Regions from separate parts of the Aromatoleum evansii genome, predicted to be linked through region 1. Evidence: predicted binding sites of a transcription regulator. Region 1 holds the regulator's gene; each other region holds the start of a gene.

Region 1 (4,002 bases):
AGGCGAGGTGCACCTGCCACTGGCGACCGGCCCGGCCGGGCATGTTCACGGTGAGCGCACCGACGATGCCGCCACACATGCTGACGCAGTGCGTGCCTCCCAGAAGGCCGATCAGGAAGGCTGCGATGTAACCGGTTTCAGGCATGGCGACGATGGGAAAGACAGAAGAAGCCCGCGGCCGCAGCCCAAAAAGAAACGGGCGCCCGAGGACGCCCGCACTGTATCACCTTCTCCTGCCCTGCACAGCCCGCGCCCGCGGGCTGTGCGCTCGGTTCAGATGACCTTCGAATAGCGCGCGCGCTCGCGGTCTGCGCGCAGGTAGCGGTCGAACACCATTGCGATACCCCGCACCAGAAGACGCCCCGGGGGCAGCACGCTGATCCACTTGTCGCTGACCTTCAGCAGCCCGGCCTCCTCCATCGCCTTGAGATCCTCGAGCTCGTCGGCGAAATATTCGTCGAACTTGATCAAGTGCGCGATCTCTATCGAGTCGATCGACAGCTCGAAATGGCACATCAGCGCCTGGATGATCGAGCGGCGCAGCAGGTCGTCGGCAGTAAGCTCGATGCCGCGCAGGACGGGGAGTTCGTCGCGATCGAGGGCATCGTAGTACTCGTCGAGCGTCTTCACGTTCTGCGAATACACCGGACCGATCTTGCCGATCGCCGAGACGCCGAAGGCCAGCAGGTCGCACTCGGCCTGCGTCGAATAGCCCTGGAAATTCCGGTGCAGGCGCCCCTGGCGCTGCGCGATCGTCAGCTCGTCGTCCGGCTTCGCGAAGTGATCCATGCCGATATAGACATAGCCCGCCTCGGTCAGGCGGCGGATCGCCAGCTGCAGGATCTGCAGCTTGGTGTCGGACGTCGGCATGTCGTTGATCGCGATGCGCCGCTGCGGCTTGAACAGACCCGGCAGGTGGGCGTAGCTGTACAGCGAGATGCGATCGGGCGACAGCTCCAGCACCTGCTCGAGCGTGCGGTTGAAGCTGATGATGTTCTGGCGCGGCAGGCCGTAGATCAGGTCCATGCTGATCGACTTGAAGCCGGTGGCACGGGCGGCATCGATCACGAGCTTGGTTTCGTCGTAGCTCTGGATGCGGTTGACCGCCTCCTGCACGTCCTCGTTGAAGTCCTGCACACCGACGCTCATGCGGTTGAAGCCAAGGTCGGCGAGCAGTTTGACCGTGTCGAAATCGACCTTGCGCGGATCGACTTCGATCGAGTATTCGCCGTTCGGCACCAGCGTGAAGCGCTTGCGCACCGAGTCCATGAGCTGGCGCAGCTCGTCGTGCGACAGGAAGGTCGGCGTGCCGCCGCCCAGGTGCAGCTGCGTGACCTGATGGCTTCCGCCCAGCGCGGCTGCCTGCATCTCGATTTCCTTATCGAGATATTTCAGGTACTTGGCCGAGCGCGCATGATCCTTGGTGATGATCTTGTTGCAGGCGCAGTAATAGCAGATCGTGTTACAGAAGGGGATGTGGAAGTATAATGAGAGCGGTTTACTCACGCCGCCCACACCGCGTTGCGCCAGCCAGTCCCGCAATGCACGGGCATCGAACGCTTCGACGAAGCGATCGGCCGTCGGGTAGGACGTGTAACGCGGCCCGTTGATGTCGAACCGACGAATCAACTGCTGGTCGAAAACAAGATCTTTCTGACTGGTCATGGTTGTATCGCTTGAGTGCATTCCGTACGATCTCAAAAAGCCGCAGTTTCGTGGTTGACGTGGATCAACGGTACATTCCGACAGGCGCCTGCCACTTCTCGGTCGATGTAGAAGGAACAATATTATCGTGCAAATGAAGGCGACGGTGCCGATTACAGTTGCGAGTCTGAAGGTCGCATGCTCCCAGTGCAATCTGGTCGAGCTGTGCCTGCCGTTCGGGATGTCGGAATCGGAAATCGACCGTCTCGACGAACTCGTCGGCGCACGTCGCAAGATCAAGCGCCAGCAGCACCTGTATCGCGCGGGCGATCCCTTCGAGGCAATCTACGCGATCCGCGCCGGCTCATTCAAGACCGACGTGCTGCTTGAGGACGGGCGCGAACAGGTCACCGGCTTCCAGATGACCGGGGAGATGCTCGGACTCGACGGCATCAGCACCGAAGCCCATTCCTGCAACGCGATCGCGCTGGAAGACAGCGAGGTGTGCGTCATCGCATACAGCAAGCTCGAGGAGCTTTCGCGCGTGGTCGAGGGGCTGCAGCTGCAGTTCCACAAGGTGATGAGCCGCGAAATCGTGCGCGACCATGGCGTGATGACCCTCCTCGGCTCGATGCGTGCGGAAGAGCGCCTGGCGGCCTTCCTGCTCAACATGTCCCAGCGTTTCACGGCGCGCGGCTTTTCTCCGGCGGAGTTCCACCTGCGCATGACCCGCGAGGAGATCGGCTCCTATCTCGGCCTAAAGCTGGAGACTGTGTCGCGCGCCTTTTCGAAGTTCCAGGACGAAGGGCTGATCGCAGTTCAGCAGAAACACATCCGCATTCTGGACATCGTCGGCCTGAAGCGGCTGATCCAGCACCCCACGCCGCGCCCCTGAAGGGGCTTTCCCTCTTCATACGCCCGTCGCCCTCGGCCGTTATTGACGCCGTCGCGCAGTCATCGTGCCGGACAGGGCGGCGATGTCTTCTTCGGACAGCAGATTGCGCGCAATTGGCAACAGCTCGCCCTCCTCGCGCTGAATGTGGCGGCGATAGGCATCCGCGAACGCGTCGACGTCCGCCGGTGTGAGATCGGTCGCTTCCCCGGCGGCAATGCGCTCAAGACGCGTGCGCATCCGCGCCCAGCCGGCAAAGAGCTTCTGGTGATCCGCCAGGATCCAGTCGATGAGCGTGCCGAGTTCGGCACGCCGGGCCTCATCGGCACGCGCGCGCAGGACGGGGAAAAGGTCGTCCTCCTCGTCCTGATGATGCTTGACGGCAGCGACGTCGAAGTAACGCATCACGTTGGCGGCAGCCTGCTGCGCCTGCTTGTCCGGACCATGCTCCGGCAGCCATGCGGCGAGCCGTGCCAGGGTCGCAAGCTGCGCCTGCAGGCGCTCATGGCAGGCCTCGAGCATCTCGAGAGGCGTCTCGAAACCGGGCGAGGAAGGGATCAGCGAATCGGTCATTGGAACACTCCGGCATACGCGAGGAATCCTGCCGGGTGCTTGCTCAGTGCCACCGACACGATCCATGAAAAAACAAGCAGGGCCGCCAGCAGCGCCATTACCCGGACGCGCATGGTGCGTCCCCAGCGCAGCGCGGTCGCGCCAAGAAGAATATAGACGACAAGCGCGACGACCTTGGCGGTGACCCACGGCGCGACGAAGGGGTAATGGCCGCTCATCGTCGCCAGCGTGATCGCGCTGCCGAGAAACACCGTGTCGATCACATGCGGCAGAGTGCGCGTGACGCGGTGATCCACCAGGGGGCTGCGCAGCAGCATCCACATGCCCTGCAGCAGGAAGCCGCTGATGCTCAGGATCGCACACAGGATGTGCAGGTGCTTGATCGCCGGGTACATGCGCTCAACCCGGACGCCCGTCGCTGCGCGGGCGCCAGTAGATCGGCAGATAGCGCGTTGCCCAGGCGCCGAACACGCCCAGCCAACCGAGCACAGCCAGCAGCATGACGAGCGCCGACCAGCCTGCGGGGACGAGCTCAGCCGTGATCCGCACGACGACGACGAGTTCGAGACCGAGGAAAAGTCCCCAAGTCAGGCGATCTGCTGCGAGCTTGCGACCCGAATGCCCGAGGGTGACCCGCGACACCATCGCCATCAGGACGGACCCGAAGAATCCGACACCCAGCGCATGCAGCGGGGCCATGCCCAGCATGTTGTACCCGAGCAGCGAGGCCGCGCTCTGGATCGCGAAGAGGGTCAGCGCGATTCCCAGCCACAGAAAGCCGATGTGGAGCATCCCCAGCAGGGGCACCTTCATCGCCGGCACCGGCCGCCACTGCCGCGACAGCCACAGGGCCGCGACCGCGGCGGGTGCATCCGCGATCCAGCGCAGCGACA
Region 2 (4,002 bases), 2.4 Mb from region 1:
CGGCGAACCGATCAATAAACGTCGTGCATCGTGTTGAAGACGTTGAACTTGCCGGTCGGCGTCACGATTGCCGGGTCGGTGATGACCTTCTTCAGCTTGAGGGTCTTGTCGTCGTAGATCACAATCGCCGACTGGTCGGTCTTGCCGCCCCACAGGGAGATCCAGACTTCGTTGCCCGCTTCGTTGAACTCCGGGTGCGTCGCGCGGCGGATCGCCTTGCTTTCCGGCAGGCCCGAATCCTTGGCGACGTCCAGTCGCGTCGGCGTCTTGCCGAGATCCTTCAGGTCATACACATAGACCGACTCGGCGATTTCGCGCTCGGGGTTCATCGGCGCATCCGCCCACAGGTGCGTGGACTTCGGATGCGTCTTGACGAACAGGTTGCCCGCGCCCGGCATCTTCAGCTCCTGCACGACCTTCCAGTTCTTGTCCTTGTACTTGGCGTGCTTGGGATTGTCCGAAGCCGTCGAGATCACCGAGATCACGTCCGCGCCCAGGTGGCCCGTGGTCCACACCGGCCCGAATTGCGGGTGCATGAAGTTCGCGCCGCGACCGGGGTGCGGGATCTTGGCCGTGTCGATCAGGCCCGCGAGCTTGCCGGTCTTGGTGTCAACCGCGGCGACCTTGTTCGACGCGTTGGCTGCGACCATGAAGTAGCGCTTGGACATGTCCCAGCCGCCGTCATGCAGGAACTTGGCGGATTCGATCGTCGTGGTCTTCAGGTTCTTGATGTCGGTGTAGTCGACGAGCATGATCTGCCCCGTCTCCTTAACGTTCACGACCCACTCGGGCTTGACCATCGACGCGACGATGGAGGCAACGCGCGGTTCGGGGTGGTACTCGCCGTCGACCGTCTGGCCGCGGGTGGAGACGATCTTGATCGGCTCCAGCGTTTCGCCGTCCATGATCGAGTACTGGGGCGGCCAGTAGGTGCCGCCGATCAGGTACTTGTCCTCGTAGCCCTTGAACTTCGACGTATCGACCGAGCGCGCATCCGAACCGAGTCGCACCGTCGCGACCGTCTTCGGTTCCTCGTACCACATGTCGATGATGGTGGTGAGACCGTCGCGACCGACCGTATAGACGTAGCGGCCCGATGCCGACAGCCTCGAGATGTGCACCGCGTAGCCGGTGTCGAGCACCTTCCAGATCTTGTGGGTGTCGCCATCGATCAGCGCGAGCTTGCCGGCGTCGCGCAGCGTCACCGCGAAGACGTTCTTCAGGTTGATGTTGTTCATCTGCTTCTTGGGACGCTCGGCAACCGGAACGAGGAGCTTCCAGCTGTTCTTCATGTCCTGCAGCGAGAACTCGGGCGGCACATCCGGCGTCTGCTGGATGTAACGCGCCATCATGTTGATTTCTTCCTTGGTCAGGATGTCGTCGTAATTGACCATCCCGCCTTCAGTACCGTAGGAGATGATCTTCTCGAGGCGGTCGGTGCCGAGCCTGAGCGTGCCGCCTTCGGTCTTCGTGCCGTCGGCCGCGGTCTTGGTCCAGTGCGGTTCGAGGTTCTTGCCGGTCGCACCCTTGCGCAGCACGCCGTGGCAGCCGGCGCAGCGCTCGAAGTAGATCTGCTTGGCCTTCGCCTTTTCGTCGGCGGTCATTTCCGGAGCCGATTGCGCCCACGCCGCGCCGACCGCCATCGGCAGCAACGCCAGAGCCAGGGTCTTTCCGATCCAATTGTGGTTTTGCACCTTTCTCTCCTTAAGCGACACTGAATGTCAAACAACTGGCGCGGAGTATTGACCTGATGACTTTGGGGTTCTTTGATGTGTCTTAAATTTCCCCAGACGGTAAGTGGATATATGTATTTGACATGCGCAGCGATGCTGCTCCGACCAAAGGCCGGAGCAATCATGACGGCATGAAGCCGCGCGGAGGAAGAGTCGATCAGCCTGCGTCGCGGATGCGCAGGCCGGTCTTCTTCAGGATCGCCGAGGAGAAGAGCACGTCGCGGGCGCGACATGCGGAGGGGAAGAGCGACTCGAGGTGGGCCGCGATCTCGTCGAGCTGATCGCGCACCGCCTCGTGGCTGCGACCATGCACCATCGCGAACAGGTTGTACGGCCAATCGGGCAGGCGGCGGGGGCGGCGATAGCAGTGAGTGACCGCCGGAAGGCTGCCCAGCCATTCGCCCACCACGTCGATCGCTTCGTCGCGGATGTCCCACACGCTCATGCCATTGGCCGTGTAGCCGATCGCGTAGTGGTTCGGCACGGCCCCGATTCTGCGGATCACCCCTCGTTCCAGCATCGAACCGATCCGCGCAAGCAGGTCCTCGGGCGACACACCGAGTTCAGCGGCGACCGCGCCCCAGGGATCGGGAACCAGCGGCAGGCCGCCCTGGGTTGCGACGATGATGCGGCGTTCAAGGTCGTCGGCGATCACGGGCCTCATGCCTCCAGCTTCATTTCGACGAAGTACTCGCGCTCCTTCGGGAAGAGGAACACCGGCAGTCCCGTCGCTGCCTCGATGCGGCGCGCACACTCGGCAATGCCGTCCGGACGCTCGGTGGCAAGCACGAACCACATGTTGAGCGCGTGCTCGCGCCGGTAGTTGTGGGCAACTTCGGGGAACCCGTTGACCTGTGCGGCCACGTGCTCGAAGGCCGCTTCCGAGACGCTCATCGCCGCGAGGCAGAAGGCGCCGCCGATACGTTCGATCTGGAACATCGGACCGAAGCGCGTCAGCACGCGCGCGTCGAGCAGGCGCTGCACGCGGGCGAGGACGGTCTCTTGCGGGAGCCCCAGGCGCAGTCCGACTTCGGCAAAGGGTTGCCGGGACAGGGGGAAGTCCCCCTGCAAGGCGTTGATCAGCGCGCGATCGATGTCGTCGAGCACGGCGGGTGCCTCGGCGGGCGCGCGACGGCCGCTCATTTGCCCGTATCCGGGAGGTAGCAGGCGCCCGTCTGCTTGAAACGGCGACAGCTGAAAAGCACCTCGTGCGCCCATCGGTCGAGCCCGAGGCGAGCCGCGATATCGTCACGCGCCGCACGCACGGCCTCCTGCGAGCGACCGTGAATCATGCAGAAGAGGTTGTAGCGCCACGCCGGCAGCGCCCGGCGGCGCCGATAGCAGAGGGTGACTACGGACTCCGCGGCCAAGAGCCGGCCGATCCCGCTCACCGCCTCGTCCGGGACGTCCCACACGCACATCGCATTGGCGCGGAAACCGAGCTCGTGATGGCGCACCACGATGCCGAACCGCTTGACCATGCCCTCGTGGAGCCAGCGCTCTATGAGCTCGAGCGTCATTGCCTCGCTGATCCCCGCCTTGCGGCCCAGCGCATCGAAAGGACGGGGCTCCAGCGGCAATCCTTCCTGAAGTGCCCGCATCAGGGACTGCTCCAGGCCCGGCAAGGCACAGGCGGCCTCGGGGACAGGGACCGGGGGCGAGCCTGCCACCCTGTCGACCGCACGCCCGTTGCTTCCCCTCAGGTCGAAGCCGAGGTCGATGTGGAACTCCTCTTCCAGCGGCAGCACGATCACGGGACAGCCGGTCTCGCTGTCGATGCGGGCGACGATCTCCTCGAGCCGCGCCGACGACGCGGCGGTGATGACGAACCAGAGGTTGTAGGCGTGCTCGCGCTGGTAATTGTGGTTCACCTCGGCGATGGCGCTCACCCGCGCGGCGATCTCGTCGAGGCGCCCCACCGGCGCCGCGAGGGCCGCAAGGGCGCTCGCCCCGATGCGGCGCGGCGCGAACACCGCCCCTACACGGCTGACGACACCCGAGGCCTGCCAGGCACGCAGCGCGTCCAGCGTCTGCTCCTCCCCCAGACCGCATTCCGCCCCGATCCTCGCGAATGGTCGCGACACGAGCGGGAATTCGCGCTGGTAGTCGTTCAGGAGACGGAAGCTCGACGCGCCGATCGTCGTATCGGGAACGCCTGCGGTGGCGAGATCGCCCGTTCGCACCCCATGACAACTCATACTCAGAACCCTGTGCGGAACGCGCGGCTGGTGAAGAAGATCCCGCTGGGACTCGCGGCCGGCAACTCCGC
Region 3 (4,002 bases), 820 kb from region 1:
CGAGACACAGGTCGAACAGCACCAGGTTCGGCTGGCGTTCCTCAGCCGCGCGCAGCGTCGCCGTGCGGCCGTCGGTGAGCGCGACGCGCGCGGCGCCGATCTGCATCCAGCCGCGCTTGCCGTGCATGCCGGACTCGCGCCGCACCTCGATGCCGGCCGCCTCCAGGCGCGCGAGCAAGGGCGCGGCCGCGCCGATGTCGCCGACCACGGTGACGCGCGGCTCGCCGTCCTGCGGCGCTTCGTCCTGCGGCACGGCCTTCGCGGCGAGTTCGCCATATTCATAGATACCGCGCCCGCTCTTGCGACCGAGCCGGCCGGCGGCGACGAGCTCCTGCTGGAACGGGCTCGGGGCGAAGCGGCGGTCGCAGAAATAGGCCTCGAACACCGACTTCGTGACCGCGAAGTTCACGTCGTGGCCGATCAGGTCCATCAGCTCGAAGGGGCCCATCGCGAAGCCGCAGCCCTCGCGCAGGATCGCATCCAGCGTCGCGGGCTCCGCCTCGTGCTCGGCAAGCACGCGCAGCGCCTCGGCATAGTAGGGGCGCGCGACACGATTCACGATGAAGCCCGGGGTGGAAGCCGCATGCACGGGCACCTTGCCCCAGGCTCGCGCCGTCGCGTAGAGGGTTTCGGCGACCTCGCGGTCGGTCGTCAGCCCCGACACCACCTCGACCAGCGCCATGCGCGGCGCGGGGTTGAAGAAGTGCAGGCCCGCAAGCCGGCCCGGACGGGCGAGGCCCGCCGCCATCGCATTGATCGACAGCGACGAGGTATTGCTGGCGATGATCACGTCCGCACCGAGCAGGTTTTCGAGCTCGGCGAAGAGCTTGCGCTTCACGTCCAGGTTCTCGACGATCGCCTCGATCGCGAGGCCCGCATCGGCCGCCTCGGCCAGTGCCGCGACGGGCACGACGCGCTCCAGCGTCGCCGTGGCTTCAGCCCCGTCGAGACGGTTCTTCGCGACGAGGAACTTCAGGTCCTTCTCGATCGCCGCGCGCCCGGCGGCGATCGCCTCGCTGCGGCCGTCGTACAGGTACACGGTGTGACCCGCGCGCGCCGCGACCTGGGCGATGCCGCTGCCCATCGCGCCGGCACCGATCACGACGATCTTCACATCCCGGGTGAGTGCGCTCATTCAGTCACCCTTGAAATTCGGATTGCGCTTTTCCATGAATGCGGCGACGCCTTCGCGGTAGTCGTTCGAATTTCCGCACACCGTCATCAGGTCGCGCTCGAGGTTGAGCTGGGTCTCGAAGTCGTTGGTCGAGCTCGCCCAGATCGCCTGCTTGGTCTTCGCATAGCCGAAGGTCGGCCCTTTCGCGAGGCCCGTGGCTACCTGCTGCACGGTCGGCATCAGCGCCTCGTCATCAACGCACTTCCAGATCAGGCCCCAGCTCTCCGCCTGCTCGGCCGACAGCTTCTCGCCCAGCAAGGCCATGCCCATCGCGCGCGCCGGTCCGACCAGGCGCGGCAGGATCCAGCTGCCGCCCGTGTCGGGCACCACGCCGAGCTTGCTGAAGGACTGGATGAAGCTCGCCGAGCGCGCCGCGAACACCAGATCGCAGGCGAGCGCGATGCTCGCGCCCGCGCCGGCCGCGACGCCATTCACGGCCGCGATCACCGGCAGCTCGAGACTGCGCAGCGCGAGCACCAGGGGCTTGTAGTTCTTCTCGACCGATTCGCCCAGGTCCACCGGCGCCGCACCCGGCGCGACCGCCCGGTCGGACAGATCCTGCCCGGCGCAGAAGCCGCGACCGGCGCCGGTGAGCACCAGCACGCGCACCACACCTGCCGCACGGCCTTCCTTCACCTTCGCCAGCGCCCCGCGCACTTCCTCGTGCATCCGGCTCGTGAACGAATTCAGGCGATCGGGACGGTTCAAGGTCAGCGTCGCCACGCCCTCGACCACGTCGAGACGAATCGTCTCGCCCTGCATGCTCCAATCGGTGCTGCTCATGTCTCCTCCTGTCATCCCTCTGCACAAACGCCCGCCCCTACGATCGGGCGGCGGTTCTGCAGAGTCTCCTTCTTCGGATCGCCCGGCAGGCTTCGAGGCCTCCTGTCGGCGGGGGTCTGCGCCCGGTATTCCGAGCTTTCTTTGTAGTCCGGCCTTTGTTTGACCGACCGGTCAATCAATAGTAAGCTTGATCCAGATCAAAAGACAACAGTTTTTTGCTTGACAAGCTTCGCCGCAGCGCAGCAACGCACCAGCCGCTATAACAAGGTCAGCAACGCCGATCCGCAGGGGCCGCAGAAGCCCCGCCCCGCCACCAGAGGAGACCCTCGATGTCCAACGTCACGTCCACCACCACGCCCGCCCAGCTATTCGACAAGCATCATGCGACCCTCGAAGCCGCCGTCCAGGCGATCCACGCCCGCGGCTACTGGACGCCCTACCCCGAGATGCCCAGCCCCAAGGTGTACGGGGAGACGGCGCAGGACGACGGGCGCCGCGCCGTCGAGGCCTGCTTCGGCCAGGATTTCGACCTCGGCCAGCCCGGCCGCAGCGGCTGGATGGCGAGCGAGCGCTCGCCCTATGGCGTCGAGCTGGGCGTGCGCTACCCTGTGTGCGACGGTCAGGCGCTCATCGACGCCGCGCACGCGGCGATGCCCGGCTGGCAGCGCATCGGCGCGCAGGGCCGCGCCGGGGTGTGCCTGGAGATCCTCGAACGCCTCAACAAGCGCAGCTTCGAGATCGCCCACGCGGTGATGCTCACCACCGGCCAGGGCTGGATGATGGCCTTCCAGGCGGGCGGCCCGCACGCGCAGGACCGTGGCCTCGAGGCCGTCGCCTACGCGTATCGCGAGATGAAGTTCATCCCGCACGAGACCGTGTGGGAGAAACCGCAGGGCAAGAACCCGCCGCTGAAGATGAAGAAGCACTTCGAGATCGTCGGCCGCGGCGTCGCGCTGGTGATCGGCTGCGGCACCTTCCCGACCTGGAACACCTATCCCGGCCTCTTCGCCGCGCTCGCGACCGGCAACCCGGTCGTCGTCAAGCCACACCAGAACGCCATCCTGCCCGCCGCGATCACGGTGCGCATCGCGCGCGAGGTGCTGGCGGAAGCCGGCCTCGACCCCAACCTCGTCACGCTCGCGGCCTTCGACAAACACGAAGCGACGCAGGCGCTCGCGACCCATCCGGCCGTGAAGTCGATCGATTTCACCGGCGGCAACACCTTCGGCCAGTGGCTGATCAGCAACGCGAAACAGGCGCAGGTGTATGCCGAGCTCGCCGGCGTGAATAACGTCGTCATCGAATCGACCGACCAGTACAAGGCGATGCTCAGGAATCTCGCCTTCACGCTGTGCCTGTACTCGGGCCAGATGTGCACGACCACCCAGGCGATCCTCGTCCCGGCCGACGGCATCGACACCGACCAGGGCCGCAAGAGCTATGACGAGGTATGCGCGGATCTCGCCACCTCCATCGACAAGTTCCTCGCCGACCCGGCGGTCGCCACCGCGGTGCTGGGCGCGATCCAGTCGCCCGACACCCTCGCGCGCATCGCGGAAGCGCCCGCCCACGGCCGCGTCGTGCGCGCCTCGACGAAGATCGAGCACGCCGAGTTCCCCCGCGCCGAAGTGCGCAGCCCGCTGCTGCTGGCGTGCGATGCCGCCGACGAGAAGGCCTACATGGAAGAACGCTTCGGCCCCATCGCCTTCGTCGTCAAGGTCGCCGACGGCGCCGCGGCGGTGACCCTCTCGGAGCGCATCGTGCGCGAGCACGGCGCGCTCACGGTCGGCCTCTACTCGACGAAGCCGGAAGTGGTCGACGCGATGACCGAGGCGACCTGGCGCGCTGGCGTCGCGCTGTCGATCAACCTCACCGGCGGCGTGTTCGTGAACCAGTCGGCGGGTTTCTCCGACTACCACGGCGTCGGCATGAACCCGGCGGCGAACGCGAGCCTGTCGGACAGCGCCTTCGTCGCCAACCGCTTCCGCGTTGTGCAGCGGCGCTATCACGTCGAGTAAGCGCTCGGGACCCGAATCGTAACGACC

What was found. Region 1 encodes FNR, which switches genes on or off when oxygen is low (the NO sensors DNR and NnrR bind a similar motif). Its sites were predicted from a motif close to TTGANCTAGNTCAA; they were not measured.
Region 2: U5817_RS20135 (nitrite reductase) is a predicted target of FNR. The motif match lies at 1,767-1,780, and genes of this name have one in related genera.
Region 3: paaN (phenylacetic acid degradation protein PaaN) is a predicted target of FNR. The motif match lies at 2,145-2,158, and genes of this name have one in related genera.

What each region holds. Positions count from the first base shown of each region.
Region 1 is NZ_CP141259.1:1,249,459-1,253,460, reverse strand. Features, by position in the region: gene U5817_RS05680 (sulfite exporter TauE/SafE family protein) at 1-145, opposite strand, end outside; gene hemN (oxygen-independent coproporphyrinogen III oxidase) at 274-1,665, opposite strand; gene fnr (fumarate/nitrate reduction transcriptional regulator Fnr) at 1,799-2,539, shown strand; gene U5817_RS05665 (hemerythrin domain-containing protein) at 2,579-3,109, opposite strand; gene U5817_RS05660 (SirB2 family protein) at 3,106-3,504, opposite strand; gene U5817_RS05655 (NnrS family protein) at 3,509-4,002, opposite strand, start outside.
Region 2 is NZ_CP141259.1:4,290,505-4,294,506, forward strand. Features, by position in the region: gene U5817_RS20135 (nitrite reductase) at 12-1,694, opposite strand; gene U5817_RS20140 (Lrp/AsnC family transcriptional regulator) at 1,891-2,397, opposite strand; gene U5817_RS20145 (Lrp/AsnC family transcriptional regulator) at 2,394-2,876, opposite strand; gene U5817_RS20150 (Lrp/AsnC family transcriptional regulator) at 2,873-3,931, opposite strand; gene U5817_RS20155 (cytochrome D1 domain-containing protein) at 3,934-4,002, opposite strand, start outside.
Region 3 is NZ_CP141259.1:428,719-432,720, reverse strand. Features, by position in the region: gene paaH (3-hydroxyacyl-CoA dehydrogenase PaaH) at 1-1,135, opposite strand, end outside; gene paaG (2-(1,2-epoxy-1,2-dihydrophenyl)acetyl-CoA isomerase PaaG) at 1,136-1,936, opposite strand; gene paaN (phenylacetic acid degradation protein PaaN) at 2,287-3,975, shown strand.